One region of the Clostridium senegalense genome, then DNA from elsewhere that is predicted to be linked to it. Evidence: a T-box and tRNA genes for the amino acid it is inferred to sense, from the RefSeq annotation. Region 1 holds a T-box; the other holds one or more tRNA genes.

Region 1 (9,011 bases):
AGTGAAAAGTTATATGATACATCATTTAGGTATGTCTATTATGGCTATAGACAATGTATTAAATGAAAATATATTACAAAAATATTTTCATGAAAATCCTATTATTAAAGCTAATGAATTATTGCTTCAAGAGAAAAGAAGTAAAAAAATCATCTATGATAATAAGTATAATGTAGGTAATATTGATATTTTAAATAGTAGTAGTCATATAGAAAAAATACCACCAAGAACGGTAAAAAATATATTAGAAGATCCAATAAAATTTAGTATTATGTCAAATAAAAATTATTCTTTAGTTATGTCAAACACTGGCTTTGGATACTCTAAGTTTGACGAAATTTTAGTAAATAGATATAGAAACACTATGCCAGAAAATAGTAGTGGAGTTTTCTTTTATTTAAAAGAAATAAAAAGAGATAGATATGTTTCAACAACTTATGAACCAGTTAGAGAAGATTATGAAAGATATAGTGCTTGTTTTTATTTAGATAGAGCAGAATTTTTTAGAAATGATGAAGATAAGCTAGTAAAGACAACTGTTTTTATTCATAAAGATGAAAATATGGAAGTAAGAGCTGTGAAAATTTACAATAAGGGTAATGAAAAGAAAGTATTGGAATTAACTAGTTATTGTGAAATTGTACTTCAAAGTTATGAAGGTGATTTGTCACATCCTGCCTTTGGTAATTTATTTATTAAAACAAATTATTATGAAGATGATGAGATTGTTGTGGCGAATAGAAGAGTTAGAAATAAAAAAGAAAAGAGCCCTTATGTAGCTCAATGTTTAATTGGGGATAGTGAAAATATAGGTGCTTTAGAATTTGAAACTTCAAGGGAGAAGTTTATAGGAAGATGTAGAAATAAAAAAGAACCAATAGCGTTAATAGATAATGAAAAGTTAAGTAGCTCAGTTGGGGCAGTTTTAGATCCTATAATTTCATTAAGAAGAAGATTTGAAATAAGTAGTAAGGAAACTATAGAATTCTATTTTATAAGTGCTGTAAGTTTTGATAAAACTAAATGTGTGGATTTAATAAAAAAATATAAAGATATTAATAAGATTAAAAGTTTACCAATTCTATGCAAAGAACATATTCAACAACAACTTTTAAATTTAAATATCACAACTTTACAAGCAAACTTATATCAAGATTTTTTAACTGATATATTATTACCGCAAGAAGATAATAAAGACAAATTTCAAAACATAGTAAAACCACAAGGCAAAAAAGCAGATTTATGGAAATATGGAATTTCAGGCGATATTCCTATAATAGTTGTAGAAATATATAAAGAATCACATTTATATTTGTTAAGACAGATAATTGATTGTCATAAGTATCTTACTACAAATAAATTAAAAATAGATTTGGTTATAATCAATAGAGAGTGTAGCTCCTATGAGATGCCTATAATGGAAACTATAAATAATATAATAGTAAAAAATGAAATTGAATATTTAAAAGATAAAGATGGAGGAATTCATATAATATCCAATATATCGGATGAAGACTTTAATGTAATAAAATTTATTTCTGCATTGCATTTTGATGGAAGTAATGGTGATGTTTTTGAACAAATTAAGCATAATAAATTTAAAAAAGACCTTAAACCTCAAGTATTATTAAAAATTATAAGCGAAAAAAAATATGAAAAATCTAAACGATTTAATTTAGTTAGAAATAAAGTGGTAAAAGACCTAGAATTTTTTAATGGATATGGCGGATTTTCTGATAATGGAAAAAGCTATACAATCGTCATTAAAAATAGTAATCCTACTCCAATGCCATGGATAAATGTTATAGCTAATAAAGATTTTGGGTTCATAATATCAGAAGTTGGTTCTAGCTATACATGGTATAAAAACAGTAGAGAAAATAAATTAACATCATGGAATAATGATTCTGTAATAGACCAATCAGCAGAAAATATTTATTTATGTGATAATGATGAGATTTGGAACATTACTAGACCAACTTATGAAGATAAAGATGATGAAGTTATTGTTAAACACGGAATGGGATTTTCAAAATTTGTAAAAGAAAATAGAGGTATATATACTGAATCTACATTTTTTGTGCCGCAGGATAAAAATATAAAAATAATAAAAATTAAATTGTGTAATACAACTAATAAGAAAAGAAACTTTAAGTTGGGATATTATGGTGAATTAGTTTTAGGTGATGTAAGGGATAAAACATATAGAACTATAGTAACAAATATAAATAATATAGATGGATACATTACAGCAGATAATTTTTACAATGAGAATTTTAAGGAGACCAAATGTTATCTTGCGTTTAGTGAAAAAAACACTATTTTAACAGGTCATAGGGATAACTTTTTGGGATATAATGGTGACATTAAAGAACCTGATGGACTTAGAAATATTACATTGGAAAGTTCTTGTGGAAAAGGATTAAATCCATGTTTAGCAGGAGTTACTTCTATTGAATTAAATGAATTTGAAGAAAAATTTATAACAATAATTTTAGGGGCAGAAGAAAATATATTAGATATAGAAAAGCAAATAAAATATTTTAGAAAGTTAGAAAATGTAGATATTGAATTAGAAAAGTCTCAAAAATATTGGAGTGATAAATTAGAGCTAATACAAGTTAAAACAGAAGATAGAAGTTTAGACATAATGGTAAATGGGTGGCTTTTATATCAAAGTTTAAGTTGTAGAATTTGGGCTAGAACTGCATTTTATCAATGTGGAGGTGCTTTTGGGTTTAGAGATCAGCTACAAGATGTTATGTCAATTATATATTTCGATAAGTCTATTACTAAAAATCAAATACTTTATTCAGCTTCATATCAGTTTGAAGAAGGAGATGTTATGCACTGGTGGCACCCGTACAGTGAATGTGGTATAAGAACTAAGTTTAGTGATGATTTGTTGTGGCTACCATATGTAGTTTGTGATTATATAGAAAGAACTGGAGATATTTCTATTTTAGATGATGAAGTAAGGTATATAAAAGGAGAACCTTTAAAAGATGATATAGATGAATTTTATGGGAAAGTAAAAAAATCTCATAGAAAAGAAACTATATATGAGCATTGTATAAAAGCCATAGAAAAATCATTGAAATTTGGAATACATGATTTGCCTTTAATAGGAAGTGGTGATTGGAATGATGGAATGAGCACCATTGGAAATAAAGGTAAGGGGGAAAGTGTTTGGCTTGCATGGTTCATATATTCGGTACTAGATAATTTTAAATATTTATGCAAAGAAAAAGGTGATTTAAATCTATATGAAAAATATACTGGTGCTATGGAAAAACTTAAAGTGGCTGTAGAAAAAAACGGATGGGATGGAAATTGGTATAAGAGAGCATATTTTGATGACGGGACTCCATTAGGTTCTAGTGAAAATGATGAATGTAGAATTGATTCAATAAGTCAATCTTGGAGTGTAATATCTAAATGTGCAGATATATCAAGAGCAAAGAAAGCTATGAGTAACTTATACAGATACTTAATAAACAAACAAGAAGGCATAATAATGCTTTTAACTCCATCTTTTGATAAATCAAACTTAGAACCAGGCTATATAAAAGGTTATATTCCAGGAGTTAGAGAAAATGGTGGGCAGTATACTCATGGTGCTATTTGGACTATACTAGCATATGCTATTTTAAATGAAGGAGAAAAGGCTGTAGAACTTTTCAATATGATAAATCCAATAAATCACAGCAAAGATTTTAGTACTGCTAATAAATATAAAGTTGAGCCATATGTAATGTGTGCAGATGTGTACTCTTCATTTCCTCATAATGGAAGAGGCGGGTGGAGTTATTATACAGGAAGTGCTTCATGGATGTATAAAGTAGCCATAGAGGCAATACTGGGATTTAAACTTAAAGATGGGAAAGGATTTACTATAGAACCTTTAAAAAACATACCTTTTAAAAAATATACGATAACTCATAAAACAGATAAAAGCACATATATAATAAATGTGGAGTACGGTAAAGAAAATGAAATTTACTTAGACGGGAATTTAATAAAAAGTAATTTTATAAAATATGAGAATGGTGAACATAGCTTAATTTATAGAATTAAAAACCAATAAAAAGAATATGTAAAGAATTAATTAAATGAAGGTGTATTTCAAAGTAAAATTTTATTTTGATAATACATCTTCATTTTTGTACTATAAATATTATGATAAAAAATAGAAATAAGAGCTATACTAATTTAGATGTTAGGTTACTAGAACCAATACTAGGTATGGAAATATTAGGACAAATATTAATTTTAGGTTTCTGTTTATTGTTATTTAAAGAAATAGAACCTTTGATTATATAGGATTCTTTAGTACCAGTATCACTAAAAATTACATGCACTTTTATAAAGTAATCATAATTATTACTTTTTCCTACTTTAGTTATTTTAATTATATCGCATTCACTATCAAAGCCCATATCAACAGCTAATTTTACGTATTTATTTTGAAGTTTTTTAGAAGTGAGTTTATCATATGAAGTTTTGGTCATATAAGGTTTGACTCTTGATAAAAATGAGTCTTTAGGATATATGGAATTATGTTGTAATACAATGGGAATTTCATCATTTTTAAAAGAATATATACTGTTTAGAAAGTCTTCAATGACCAGCTGCTCTTTAGTAGGAGTAGGAGTAGATCCAAAAAGAAAAATAGTGGAAAAAATATATAATATAACTATAAAAAATTTGAAATTTTTCAAGTTACCACTCCTTAGCCTTTTAATAATCATTATATCAACTGTGGAGTAATTATTTTCAATAAGATATAAAAATTTACATTATTAACATGAAGTTAATTTTTAAAGTAAATAAAAATATCTTAAAATAAGTGTAGAACTTATTTTAAGATATTAAAAAAGTATATACTAATCTTCTTTATCTTCAGTAGTAGGTATATCTTCTCCACGATTATAAGTATAATCAAATTCCGCATTAGATATGTTATTTGCTACAATAGGATCGGTAACATTGTCTGGAAGTTCTATATAATCTTTTTTTGAAAAACATTTAGTTTTATTAAGTGGTGCATCCAAATGGTTTCTTAAGTTAGGTGCATAATTTGTTTTTTTATCTTTAGTCATATAATCAACTCCTTATTTATATAAAAATGAAATAATTTATTAGTGGTTTATAATTATTTTGGCTATAAATTAAAAAAAAATACTAAATTAATAAAAAACATTGACCAAAACAATTATCAGGAGTATACTATTATAAAATCATAAATCTATGAAGAGAAGTAAGTAAACTTAAAAACAAATTTAAAGAGAGTGATAGATGGTGGAATTATCACAATTATGATTAAGTTGAATGGGTCTCTGAGAGCAAAGGCGAAATATGTAGTAGTCTTTGACGTGTCCTCACGTTATAGAGGTAGGATATTATATGTATCTGAGAGTAGAGTAGCCTTTAAAGCTAAAATTAGGTGGTACCGCGTTATTGACGCCCTATAGATTAATTCTATAGGGTTTTTATTTTTTATTTGAAATAAAAAATTATATGTAATAAGAATTAATTTTAAAATATATATTGGAGGTATTGATTATGGAAGAAAAAAGAAAAGTTATATTTAGTGGAATTAAACCATCAGGAGATTTAACATTAGGAAACTATTTAGGAGCTATAAAAAATTGGGTTAAACTTCAAGAAGAATATGAATGTTATTTTTGTGTAGTAGATTTACATGCTATTACAGTTCAACAACAGCCAGCAGATCTTAGAAAAAGAACTTTAGAAATTTTAGCTATTTATATAGCATCAGGAATTATGCCAGAGAAAAACACTATGTTTATACAATCACATGTACCAGCACACAGTGAATGTTCATGGCTTTTAACTTGTAATAGCTATATGGGTGAACTTTCAAGAATGACTCAGTATAAAGATAAAGCAAAGAAAAGTGGAGATAGTATAGGCGCAGGTTTATTTAATTATCCAGTGTTAATGGCAGCAGATATACTTTTATATCAAAGTGATGTAGTACCTGTTGGAATAGACCAAGTACAACACTTAGAACTTGCAAGAGATATTGGAGAGAGATTTAATAAAACCTATAGTCCAACATTTAAAATTCCAGAAGCATATGTTCCAAAAGCAGGTGCTAAAATAATGGATTTACAAAATCCAGAAAAGAAAATGTCAAAATCAGAAGAAAATCCAAATTGCTATATATTAATAATGGACCCACCAGATGTAATTAGAAAGAAAATTTCAAGAGCAGTTACAGATAGTATCGGTGAGGTAAGATATAGTGATGAGCAACCAGGTGTTAAAAATTTAATGACAATATTAGGTGCTATAAAGAATATGACTATGGAAGAAATAGAAGAAAAATATAAAGGTCAAGGATATGCACAATTTAAAAAGGATGTAGGGGAAGCTATAGTAGAAGAATTAGAACCAGTTCAAACTAAAGTAAAAGAGTTATTAGAAAATAAAAAAGAACTTGAAGAAATTTATACAAAAGGTGCGGAAAAAGCAAGATATATAGCTAATAAAACCCTTTCAAAAATGAAAAGAAAAATAGGATTCATTCAAATGTAAAAAAACAGCTTTAAAGCTGTTTTTTTATTTTAAAATATCATATTTAAAATCTTTATATTATAGTGTTTAAAATTTTTTAATGAGTAATTATAAAAATAACATTCAATATTATGAATTAATGATTACTAACAAGCAAATAATAGACAAAGAAAACAAAGAAAGGAGGAAGTTAGTCAAAACTATTAATATTTTATAAAAAATGGATAAATTAAAGGAGTAAAAAAGAAAAATTATAAGTATTTATAGGCCTTTGACAACGACTATATAGTGAATGATAAATCGGTAAATTTAGATATATATTTTACTATTTTTATAGTAGAAATTTTTATTATTTTTAGTTTTTTATATTTTTATATGGATAGAAATAGTGTAATAGATTTTATTATGCTTGGATCCATGTCTTTAATTATTATTATTTCATATTTAAAAGGTACTATTTGGGGAATGTTGAGTAGTGCTTTTGTTATATTTATTTATGCTACATATTTTATATACACTAATGTAACTTTATCCCAAACTATAGAATTAAATGTTTATTTGTGGTTATTTTTCATACCTATAATTTCTTTTACCATAGGAAAAATATCTTACAACATAAATGAGTTACAGTGTTTGGAAAAGGAATTAAAAGAAGATGTTAATGAGTTGATAACTATAGATAAAGAAACAGGGTTAGGGAATAACAGAGGCTTTTATAATGATTTAGAAAGAGAAATAATTAGGTCACAAAAATATAATAGACCTTTTGTATTAATGATTATTAAGATAATGTACTATGATGAACTTTTAAGCTACTTTGGAAAAGAAAAAATTAAAAAATTATTTAATATGGTAAGTAAATCTATAGTAAAATCATCAAGGACGGAAGATATGAAGTACATGTTAAACAAAAACACTTTTGCTGTATTATTAATTGAAACCAATCTTAAAGAATCTAATGTGATTAGTGAAGAGATAAGAAAAAATATAGAAAATTTAAATTTCAAATCTAAATATAAAGATAAAGATATAAATTTGGAAATCAAAATTTCAACAGTAGAATATAAAGATGATATAAAAAATGCCTTTGAACTTAAAGAAATGGCTGATAAGGAATTAGAATATGATGTTTAAAAAATATATATTAATTTTATTAGCATTTTTTATAACTACTTGTTCTTTGGGAGTAAATACAAAAGCAAAAGAAGATTGTTTAAATGTACTAATCGTTTATGATACAAAAGTAGAATTTAGTTATAATAGAAATATTTTAAATTCTATTTCAGAATTAATGGGTGCTTTTAATACAAAGGTTGAAACGGTAGACATAAAAGAATATAAAAAAAATTATCTAGAAAGCTATGATTATGTATTTTCAGTAATTATAGATAAAGATATTAGTAATGAAGAATTTATATACGATATAAAGAAATTTGATAAAACAATTTGTTGGATTGGAAATGGAATAGAGAAACTTGTAGATCATAATGAAAACTATAATATTAGTTTTACACCCAAGACTGTAGACCTAAAAGAAATATATTATTTCTCAAATGGAGAAAATGATAAAACATTAAAAAAATTTACAATAGATAAATATGGAGAAATAAATGTTGTAGATAATATTAACGAAGAAATAATAATACATTCTTATTTTAGTGATGGAAGGCAGCAATATCCCTATGTAGTAAATGAAAAAAATCTGTGGTATGTTTCTTTAATACCTAGTGAAAATGTTTTATTTTTTATATTTTCAGATATGTTGAATGAGGTTTTTAATGTAAAAAATATTAGTGAACAAAAGATATTTATAAGAATAGAAGATGTTCATCCTTTTAGGGATACTTATGAATTAAGAAAAATTGCAGATTACTTATATGATGAAAATATACCTTTTATAGTAGCACTTATTCCAGCATATATAGATACTAAAACAGGATATGAAAATTATATGACAGATAAGCCAGGATTTATAAATACCATAAAGTATATGCAAGATAAAGGTGGCACTATAATACTTCATGGATATAATCATGGAAATTTTAAAGATAAAGAAGGTGGTGAAGACTACGAGTTTTGGAATGGTATAAAGGATAGTCCAGTAACATGGGATGTAGAAGAATATGTTACTAAGAATTTAAGTAAAGCAGTTATAGATTGTGTGAAAAATGGTATATATCCATTAGGGTTTGAAGCCCCGCATTATGGAATAGATTCAAGAGGATATTCATCTATAAAAAAACATTTTTCAACATATGTTGGTGCATATCAAAGTAGTGATAAGCAATTTACAACAACAAGTTATCCTTATATTTTAAGAAATACAAAGAATTTTAATTGTCTTATTCCAGAAAACTTAGGATATATAGATAATGAAGATATTTTATGGAAAGATAAATTAAAAGAAAATTATGACATATTAAACTTGGTTAGAGGACACACTGGAGGGATGTTTTTTCATCCTTACT
Region 2 (9,011 bases), on a different contig from region 1:
CTAAATCACTAGCTGCTTCTATATAACTCATATCTAATTTTTCAATTGATGTATATATAGGAAGTATCATAAAAGGTAACATAATATACACCATACCTAAAAGTACAGCTCCGTCAGTATATAACATTTGGATTGGTGATGATATCATTCCAATCTTCAGTAATAATGTATTTATTACTCCTTCTGTCCTTAAAAGTATTATCCATGCATAAGTACGAACTAATGAATTTGTCCAAAATGGTAATATTACTAAAAGTAATAATATAGACCTATACTTTTTTTTCGCTCTTCCAATGAAATATGCAAATGGATACCCTATAATTAAACATCCAACAGTTGTTAAAATCCCTATTAAAACTGTTTTCCAAAGTATTTGTAAATATATTGGCGATAACAGTCTTTTATAATTTTCTATTGTTAAAGGTAATTGAACTTCTCCGTATTCACCTCTTGATAGAAAACTGAACAAAAATACAATTGTAAGTGGCACAACAAAAAAAGTCACTAACCACAAAGTTACGGGTCCTACTGTAGCTAATAGTGATTTTAGTTTATTTCTATTTTTGTGAAGCTTATTAACTTCCTTTGTTTTCTTTAACATTATTGAACCACCACTGCATGTTTAGGATTCCATATAGCAAATATATGTGGTTTATTCTGCTCTTCTAATGAATAAACTTGACTTATAGGCTCTGCTACAATAAACTCTGTTCCATTTTCAGTTGTAACAACAGTTTTTATTACAGAACCATTATAAATTCTTTCTTTTACTTTTACTTTTATTCCGACCATTCCATTATCTATATTGTTAGAAAGTTTTATCCTTTCTGGTCTAATAGCTAAACAAATTTCCTCAGTAATAGAATTCTCAGTGTGTCCTATGAGAATATCTTCTCCAAATTTGTTATCTACAAGATATAATTCTTCTCCTCTTTCTAACACAGTTCCCTCAAATAAATTCGTTTCACCAATGAAGTTTGCCACAAATTTTGTTCTAGGTTTTTCATAAATTTCTGAAGGTGTTCCCACATGTTCTATAACCCCATTGTTCATTACTACTATCCTATCTGACATTGTTAGTGCCTCTTCTTGGTCATGAGTAACATATATAAATGTTATTCCAAGTTTTCTTTGAAGCTGTTTTAATTCAAGCTGCATTTGTTTTCTCAACTTTAAATCTAAAGCTCCTAAAGGTTCATCTAAAAGTAATACTTTCGGATTATTTATTACCGCTCTTGCTATTGCAACCCTTTGTTTTTGACCTCCTGAAAGTTCGCTAGGCATCCTTTTTTCAAAGCCTTCAAGTTGAACCATTTTCAGCATTTCATGCACTTTTTCTTTTACTTCACTATCTTTTACATTTTTAACCCTTAGTCCAAATGCTATATTTTCATAAATGTTCATATGTGGAAATAGTGCATAACTTTGAAAAACTGTATTTACACATCTCTTATATGGTGGTACTTTTGAAATTTCCTCTCCGTCTATAAAAATCTCACCATTTGTAGGATTTTCAAATCCTGCTATCATTCTTAGTGTAGTAGTTTTGCCACAGCCACTAGGTCCTAGAACAGTTAGAAATTCACCCTTTCTTATATCTAAGGAGATATTATCTACTGCCAAAAAATCGCTTTCTAAAAATCCTTTGCTTATTCCTTTTAATTGAACCATTACATCAATCAAGAAAATCACCCCTGCTTTCTAATATTTTTCATTTATATATTTTTTAAGGAATATACCGGAAATAACATTTTTCCCTTAATATACCTAATTCTTAACAAAATAAAAATCCCTTGCATTTTTATTGCAGGGGATATTAGTACTCATAACTTATTCAGCATTAGCTAATATAAATTGATTATGAACTAATTTATAAATTTAGAATAAATTCTAAAGTGTTAACCTAACATAATTAACCCCTTCTCGTATCTATTTTTAATAATTGGTTTATTGTTTTGCAACAATTTTTCCATATTAGTAAATATACCTATTATAAAAAATAAAACTTACTTGTAAAATTAAAATTTACTTGTAAAATTTAAACTTAAATTTATTTAAAATCCATAGTCTTAGTTATATATAGCATATGTAATATATTTAGTTTTAAGACATTTTTGATTTTTAAAATAAATATTGTTTTATCTGACTCTTTTTAGTCTACAATTTAAATTCTATGTCTAAATCTGTACGTAGAATTTAAATAAACCATATAACATTTAAATGCCATTAAATATTAATAAAAATCATTACTTTTGATTATAGCAAAAGCGAAAATAAAATTCTACATTTATTTTCTTTTTGTTATATTTTTTTTACATAAAAAAAATCAGTAGTAAAAACTACTGATTTTTATGGCAGGGGCACGAGGACTTGAACCCGGAACCAACGGTTTTGGAGACCGCTACTCTACCAATTGAGCTATACCCCTATATTAATTAGCACATTTGTTATATTAACATTTTGTATAGATTATGTCAATATTAAGTAAATTTATTTTTATATAGAATAAAACTCTCTTTTGTATTATTATAGTTTTAGATAAGAAATATAAATTTAAATATAAATTGGTATAAATATTAAGTTTTGCATACAAAATAGTTTTAAATAGATATATATTTAATTCAGATTAATATTTCTTATACTTTCAACTTTAATTATAATTAAAGTTTTTAATATTCAAAAAATTTAAAGGTGGGTTGATTTTGAACAGATTTAAAGATTTAAAAGAAAAATTTAATGCTAATCTTTATATATTATTGCTTATTTTATGTGCGTACATAGGCGTTAAAATTATAGATAATTATTATATATTGTTTAACTTATATGATTTATTGTTAGGTATACTTTGGCCATTTATATTGGCTGCAATAATTGCTTATGTGCTTAATCCTATAATGAAAGTCTTTGAGAATAAACTTAATTTATCACGAGGGCTAAGTTTACTCTCTACTTTGATTCTTGTAACACTTGTTTTAGTACTTTGTGCAATTTACTTAATTCCAGGAATAGTTTCTAATATTACAACTCTTATTAACTCTATACCTGAGATGGTTAGAGTTTCAGAAAAATGGTTTAATAATGTTATAAATAGTGAACTCACAATGGAAATTGCAAATAAAATTAATATATTAGAAAACCTTGGTAATTGGTCTACAACTTTCTTTAATACAGCTTTAGCATCATTAGTAACTGTTACTTTATCCATAGTTAATTGGATATTTGCATTAATTATAGCTGTTTATTATTTATTTTATAAAGAAACCTTTGTTAAGTCTTCAAGAAAATGGTTGTTTATAATTTTTAGAGAAAGATTAGGAAAAAAACTTTTAGAATTTTTCCACGCTGTAAATTATATGTTAGGTACTTATTTATGGGTCAGAGCAGTAGAATCTACTATAGTTGGAATAGCTTGTTTTATAGGCCTTATATTTATAAAATCTCAATATATAGTTTTAATTTCGGTAGTATTTGGTATAACTAACATGATACCTTACTTTGGACCTTTTGTCGGCATAGTGTTTGGTGTAGTACTAAACATATTCTTCAATCCGATGACAGCTTTAATAGTTTTAATTTGGCTGTTTGTGTTACAACAAATTGATGGAAATTGGCTTGGACCTAAAATGTCATCTAATAGTATTGGCATAAACCCTGTAGCTTGTTTACTTGCACTTAGTGTTGGTGGAAAGCTCTATGGAATGATAGGTATGCTTATAGCTATTCCTATAGCTGGAGCTTTAAAAATTTATTATGAACGCTATTTAAATAAATATACAAATAAAAACCCTAAGTTAGTTGATGCCATTAATAATTATAAAGTTGATATTAGTCATATAAAAGTTAAAAAGAATTCTGGTATTAAATCTTCTTCAAATAGAAAAGATGATAATTCTAGTAATTAATTTAAAAATAACAGATTAAAATATCTATTTTAATCTGTTATTTTTGTATAGCCATAAAACTTTATTTTATAAACTCTATAGTAACTTCTGCGTACTTTTTATAATGTCATTGTATAGAAACCCTATGATTTAACTTATTGGAAATTTCTTTTACAATGCATAAACCTATACCTGTAGAAATTAAATTTTCTTTGCCGTTTATACTAATAAAAAAGAGATTCAAAAATAACATAAATTATTTTTAAATCTCTTTTTATTACATTACTTTGCTATAAAGTTCTTCTTTTCTTATCATAGCCCAAAGTTCAACGTTTATATAACTTTTTTCTTTGTAGTTATAATAATGTTCCTTAAGCATTCCTTCTTCTTTAAAGCCTAATGATTCTACTAATTTAATAGATGGATCATTGTTAATATCTATGATTGCTACAACTTTATGCATATATAATTCTTTAAATGCAAATTTTAAAACCCTCTTTATACATTCAGTAGCTACCTTGTTTCTCCAGTATTTTTTTAATATGGTATATCCTATTTCACATCTATTAGAATACAAATCTAAATTATATATTCCTATTTCTCCTATAAATTTATAATGAACTTTATCAATGATTACCCAATGTATACCTTTTTTATTGTTATAATCATTTATTAAATGCTCTAAATATAATTTTACTTGTTTTTTTAAATCAAAAATTTCAGTTCCTGAGTATTTCATAACTTCATCATCTGATAATAAACTCTCATAATCTTTTTCATAGGCCTTATCACATTTTAGTAATAGAAATCTTTCAGTTTCCATAGTTGGAAATATTGAAAAACACCTTTCTCTAAAGTCCTTATAGTCTATCAAATTGTCAGGCATAACACTTCCCCCTCGCCTATACTAAATGATTAATTTTGTATTCTAATCAGCGGTAAACTTTATGTATTATATGTTATAAACTTTATTTATGTACTACAAAAAACGCTTACATCATAAATTTTGTATAATTTTTTCTATATTTATATTATATCAAATTTTCTGATTTTTTAAACTAACTTTTTGTAAACTTTATTATATTATGTGTAGTTTTATACTATATAATTAGTTTTAATATACTTTTTTTACCTACGATTATTAAAATTAATATATTTTCATACATTATATAGTGTGCACGTTATAATTTTAATTTATACACTTAAAAATTTTATCAATATATAAATTTAATTAACTAGTTGTATATATATCTATCTATTGAGATAATTGAGTTATTCCAATATAATCAATCATAAAATTTATTAGTATTAAAACTATAGAAGGGATTGATATTATGACTTTAAGTACATTTTTTATAAAGGATAAAAAAGATAAAGATATTCATATTTATAAATGGGACTGTGATGTTTCTTCTCCTAAAGGAATAGTTCAAATTTCTCATGGTATGGCAGAACATGGACTTAGATATAATAATTTTGCTAAATTTTTAAATGATAATGGATTTATTGTTTACGCAAATGACCATCGTGGTCATGGTAAAACTAGTCCTAATGATTTAGGTTATATGGGAAAAGGCGATGCTTTTCACTTAATGGTAGATAATTTAAAAGATGTAACTAATTTAATAAAAAAAGAAAATCCTAATCTTCCTATATTTCTTTTTGGCCATAGTATGGGTTCTTTTTTATCTCTTAGGTATTCTGAGATTTTCGGAAAAGAATTAAATGGTTTAATCTTGTGTGGAAGTAATGGGAATCAAAAACTATTATTTTCTTTTGCTGAAAAATTAGCTAAATATCAAATGAAAAAACATGGTGAGAAAACCCCTGCTAAATTTATGGATAAATTAAGTTTTGGTAATTTTAATAATAAATTTAAACCTATAAGAACAAATTTTGATTGGCTTACTAGAAATAAAGAAGAGGTTGATAAATATATAGATGACCCTTTATGTGGAGCGATACATTCAAACTCTTATTTTTATTATTTATTAAAGGGATTAAAATGTAATCATAAAAATGAGAATTTATCTATGATTCCTAAATCTTTACCTATATTACTTATAGGTGGAAGTGATGATCCTGTTGGACTTATGGGGAAAGGTGTTGAAAAATTACAAAAGAGTTTAATAAAACATGGGATAAATTCTGTAGATATGATTTTATATCCTGGTGCAAGACATGAGCTTTTAAACGAACTAAATAAAGATGATATTCATTTGGATGTACTAAAATTTTTAAATGATATATTATAGAATTATAATTTCAGTATTTACACACCAAAGTGGGTGGTATAAAGTTTTAATAGTTATTTATACCACCCACTAAATAATATTTTAGTATTTTAATTTTTATTACTATAGTTAAATATTATGTTACTATCTGCTGAACGCATTGTATTATTTAATTCATATAGTAAATCATATCTATCCATAAAAACTATATGAATTGCCTCCCATAAAAATACCCATCCACCGATACTTACACTTTCAACTAAAACTCTTTTCAAAGATGTTTCTTCAAATATATAACCTGCACCTAAAAGTGCTATTGCGATTAAAATGTATATCATAACTTTTATTCTCATTCTATTAAAATTTCGCAATAAATATTTTGAGTCAAAATTATATGTATTTTTTATTGCTCTAATTATATTTTTTTCCATTGTTTCACTTTTATTCTCATCTAAAATTGTTATTCTTAACTCTATATCAAATAGATTTGGTATATCCCTAAAACTTTGCTGCAAAAAATCTTTTACTTCGTTGTTAAGTTTTTTATTATGATATGGCCTATTATCATAAATATTAAATATGTCTTCATATTTATATAACACTAAATTTATTATAAATTCATCTGACTTACTATTTTTCTTATATAATTTTTTTAAATATTTTATATTTTTTCGTTGTGGGCTATGTCTTTTCTTTAAATAATCCCATTTAGTAATAATATTCACGGAAATACACCACCTTTTACTAGTGATACAATGTTTAATTTCAAATTATATATTATTATTTTTAGTATTTCCTTATATTTAAAATCTATTTATTTTTTGCATAAAAAAAATCAGTAGCTTTGCTACTGATTTAATGGCAGGGGCACGAGGACTTGAACCCGGAACCAACGGTTTTGGAGACCGCTACTCTACCAATTGAGCTATACCCCTATAACAATAAATATTTTAGCATAATATTCATTGCTTTGTCAATATACTTTCAAAATAAAATCACACCTGAAATTTAGGCATGATTTTATTTAAGCTATAAAATTTTAAACCCAGCTGACTTAACTTTTGACAATATTTCATCGAAATTATCTGTTCTTAATCTTACTACAATTTCCTTAACTTCTGTTTTACTTTTAGGGTCAACTACTACAAAACTCATTATGTCACCTTTGTTTTCTGTTATTATTTTAGATAGTTTTGATATTTGACCTGGAATGTCATGAGCTATTACAGCTAAACGATTACCCTTATTTAAACCAAACAATTCTGTGAATTGATGAAATATTCCATAGTGAGTTACTATGCCTTTAAATACTTCCCTATTGTCTACTACTGCTAAAAAAGAAACATTTTTTGTTTCTAAAAAATATGCTGCTTCTTCAACTTGTTCCAATGGTTTTATAACTGGAACATCAGTTCTCATTACATTTTCAACTAAAAAATCTGATAAAAGACATTCTCTTTCTACACTTTTTTCATAATAATAAGTATAGATTTTTTCTTTTGATATGACACCTAGAAATTTATCCCCTTCTGCTACTGGAATTGATAGAAATCCGTGTTTTTCCATAAGCTCTAAAGCTTCACCTATAGTCATTTTAGGCAAAGCTGTTATTAACTTATCTCTGGTTAACATCAAGTTACTTACAAACATTTTTTTCCTCCCTATCACTATTTTATTTTTAGTTTTTATAAGGCTTCAAAATCTTGTTTTATAGGTTTTGAATACCCCTAAAGTGAATACATACTCATAAATAGCTTAAGTGCAATAGTATGTTTAAACTAAAGCTTTTTTTATTTCACAAATAAATTTAAATACGAGCCTGTTTCACTATAAGAATGCAAAATTTCTAATTATTTTAATTAAGAGTTATGGTAATTGTTACTGAATATAATCCTAATAATACTAAAGGTATTTCTTATTTTTAAGTTAGATAAAACCATGTATAATGGATAGTTATGGTAATTTTCGTAATCAATTATATTTTCTTAATATTCTTTCTTTAATTAGTGTATAAAATACTAACTTATAGTTTAAATTTATATTAATAACACTTTTTAATGCAATTTTCATATTTTTAGCATTATTTTTTATATTTTATCCAAAATATTATATATTATTTAATTATACATTATTTTCTAAATTATATAAATATCAAGTGTATATTACTATTTTAAATTTATCGCTCTATTTAGCTTATGTTAATCAGTCTAAAATCTTTACTAAAATATATATTTTAATAAACTCAATTTGTAACATTTTTACTTTATTGCTTTATAAATATAATATATACAAATTTTATATATTATAAAAACAACAAAAAATTAAGAGTTTGTGTATTTTCTTTTCTTTTTATTATTTTTGGGCTAAAATATTATATGAGGTGAACGTAATGGAATTTATCGTTAATACTGTAGAAGAAACTCAAAAACTCGGTATTCAAATTGGCAAGCTTTGCAATAGTGGGGACATTATTTGCCTTATTGGTGATTTAGGAACTGGAAAGACTCATTTAACTAAAGGAATTGCCCTAGGTCTTGAAATAAATGAAAGCATAACTAGTCCCACCTTTAACATTGTTAACGAATATGACGATGGAAGATTAAAATTTTATCATTTTGATGTTTATAGAGTAAACGATCCTGATGAAATAGCTGCTATTGGCTTTGATGAATATATATTTGGTGATGGGGTTAGCGTTATAGAATGGGCTAACTACATTGAAGAATTAATTCCTGAAGACAACTTAACTATATTACTTGAAAAAGTACCTCAATTAGGATCTTCATTTAGAAAAGTAACTATTAAATATCAAGGTAAAAGATATGATTATATAAAGGAGTTAACACTATGATAATTCTTAGCTTAGATTGTGCAACAGAATGTGCTACAGCAGCAT

Evidence for each region. The T-box of region 1 lies ahead of trpS (tryptophan--tRNA ligase). A T-box ahead of a tRNA ligase gene usually reads a tRNA of that ligase, here a tRNA-Trp.
Region 2: it encodes a tRNA-Trp, which carries the amino acid that the T-box ahead of trpS (tryptophan--tRNA ligase) is inferred to sense. The anticodon was not compared.

The regions. Positions count from the first base shown of each region.
Region 1 is NZ_JAHLNC010000002.1:203,510-212,520, reverse strand. It holds gene KQI36_RS06210 (GH36-type glycosyl hydrolase domain-containing protein) at 1-4,087, shown strand, start outside; gene KQI36_RS06205 (hypothetical protein) at 4,203-4,721, opposite strand; gene KQI36_RS06200 (hypothetical protein) at 4,887-5,102, opposite strand; T-box leader at 5,242-5,474, shown strand; gene trpS (tryptophan--tRNA ligase) at 5,566-6,564, shown strand; gene KQI36_RS06190 (GGDEF domain-containing protein) at 6,919-7,677, shown strand; gene KQI36_RS06185 (polysaccharide deacetylase family protein) at 7,667-9,011, shown strand, end outside.
Region 2 is NZ_JAHLNC010000007.1:19,644-28,654, forward strand. It holds gene KQI36_RS12180 (ABC transporter permease) at 1-601, opposite strand, end outside; gene KQI36_RS12185 (ABC transporter ATP-binding protein) at 601-1,683, opposite strand; tRNA gene KQI36_RS12190 (tRNA-Trp) at 2,353-2,428, opposite strand; gene KQI36_RS12195 (AI-2E family transporter) at 2,703-3,902, shown strand; gene KQI36_RS12200 (GNAT family N-acetyltransferase) at 4,159-4,767, opposite strand; gene KQI36_RS12205 (alpha/beta hydrolase) at 5,216-6,136, shown strand; gene KQI36_RS12210 (hypothetical protein) at 6,226-6,840, opposite strand; tRNA gene KQI36_RS12215 (tRNA-Trp) at 6,975-7,050, opposite strand; gene KQI36_RS12220 (CBS domain-containing protein) at 7,145-7,765, opposite strand; gene tsaE (tRNA (adenosine(37)-N6)-threonylcarbamoyltransferase complex ATPase subunit type 1 TsaE) at 8,505-8,966, shown strand; gene tsaB (tRNA (adenosine(37)-N6)-threonylcarbamoyltransferase complex dimerization subunit type 1 TsaB) at 8,963-9,011, shown strand, end outside.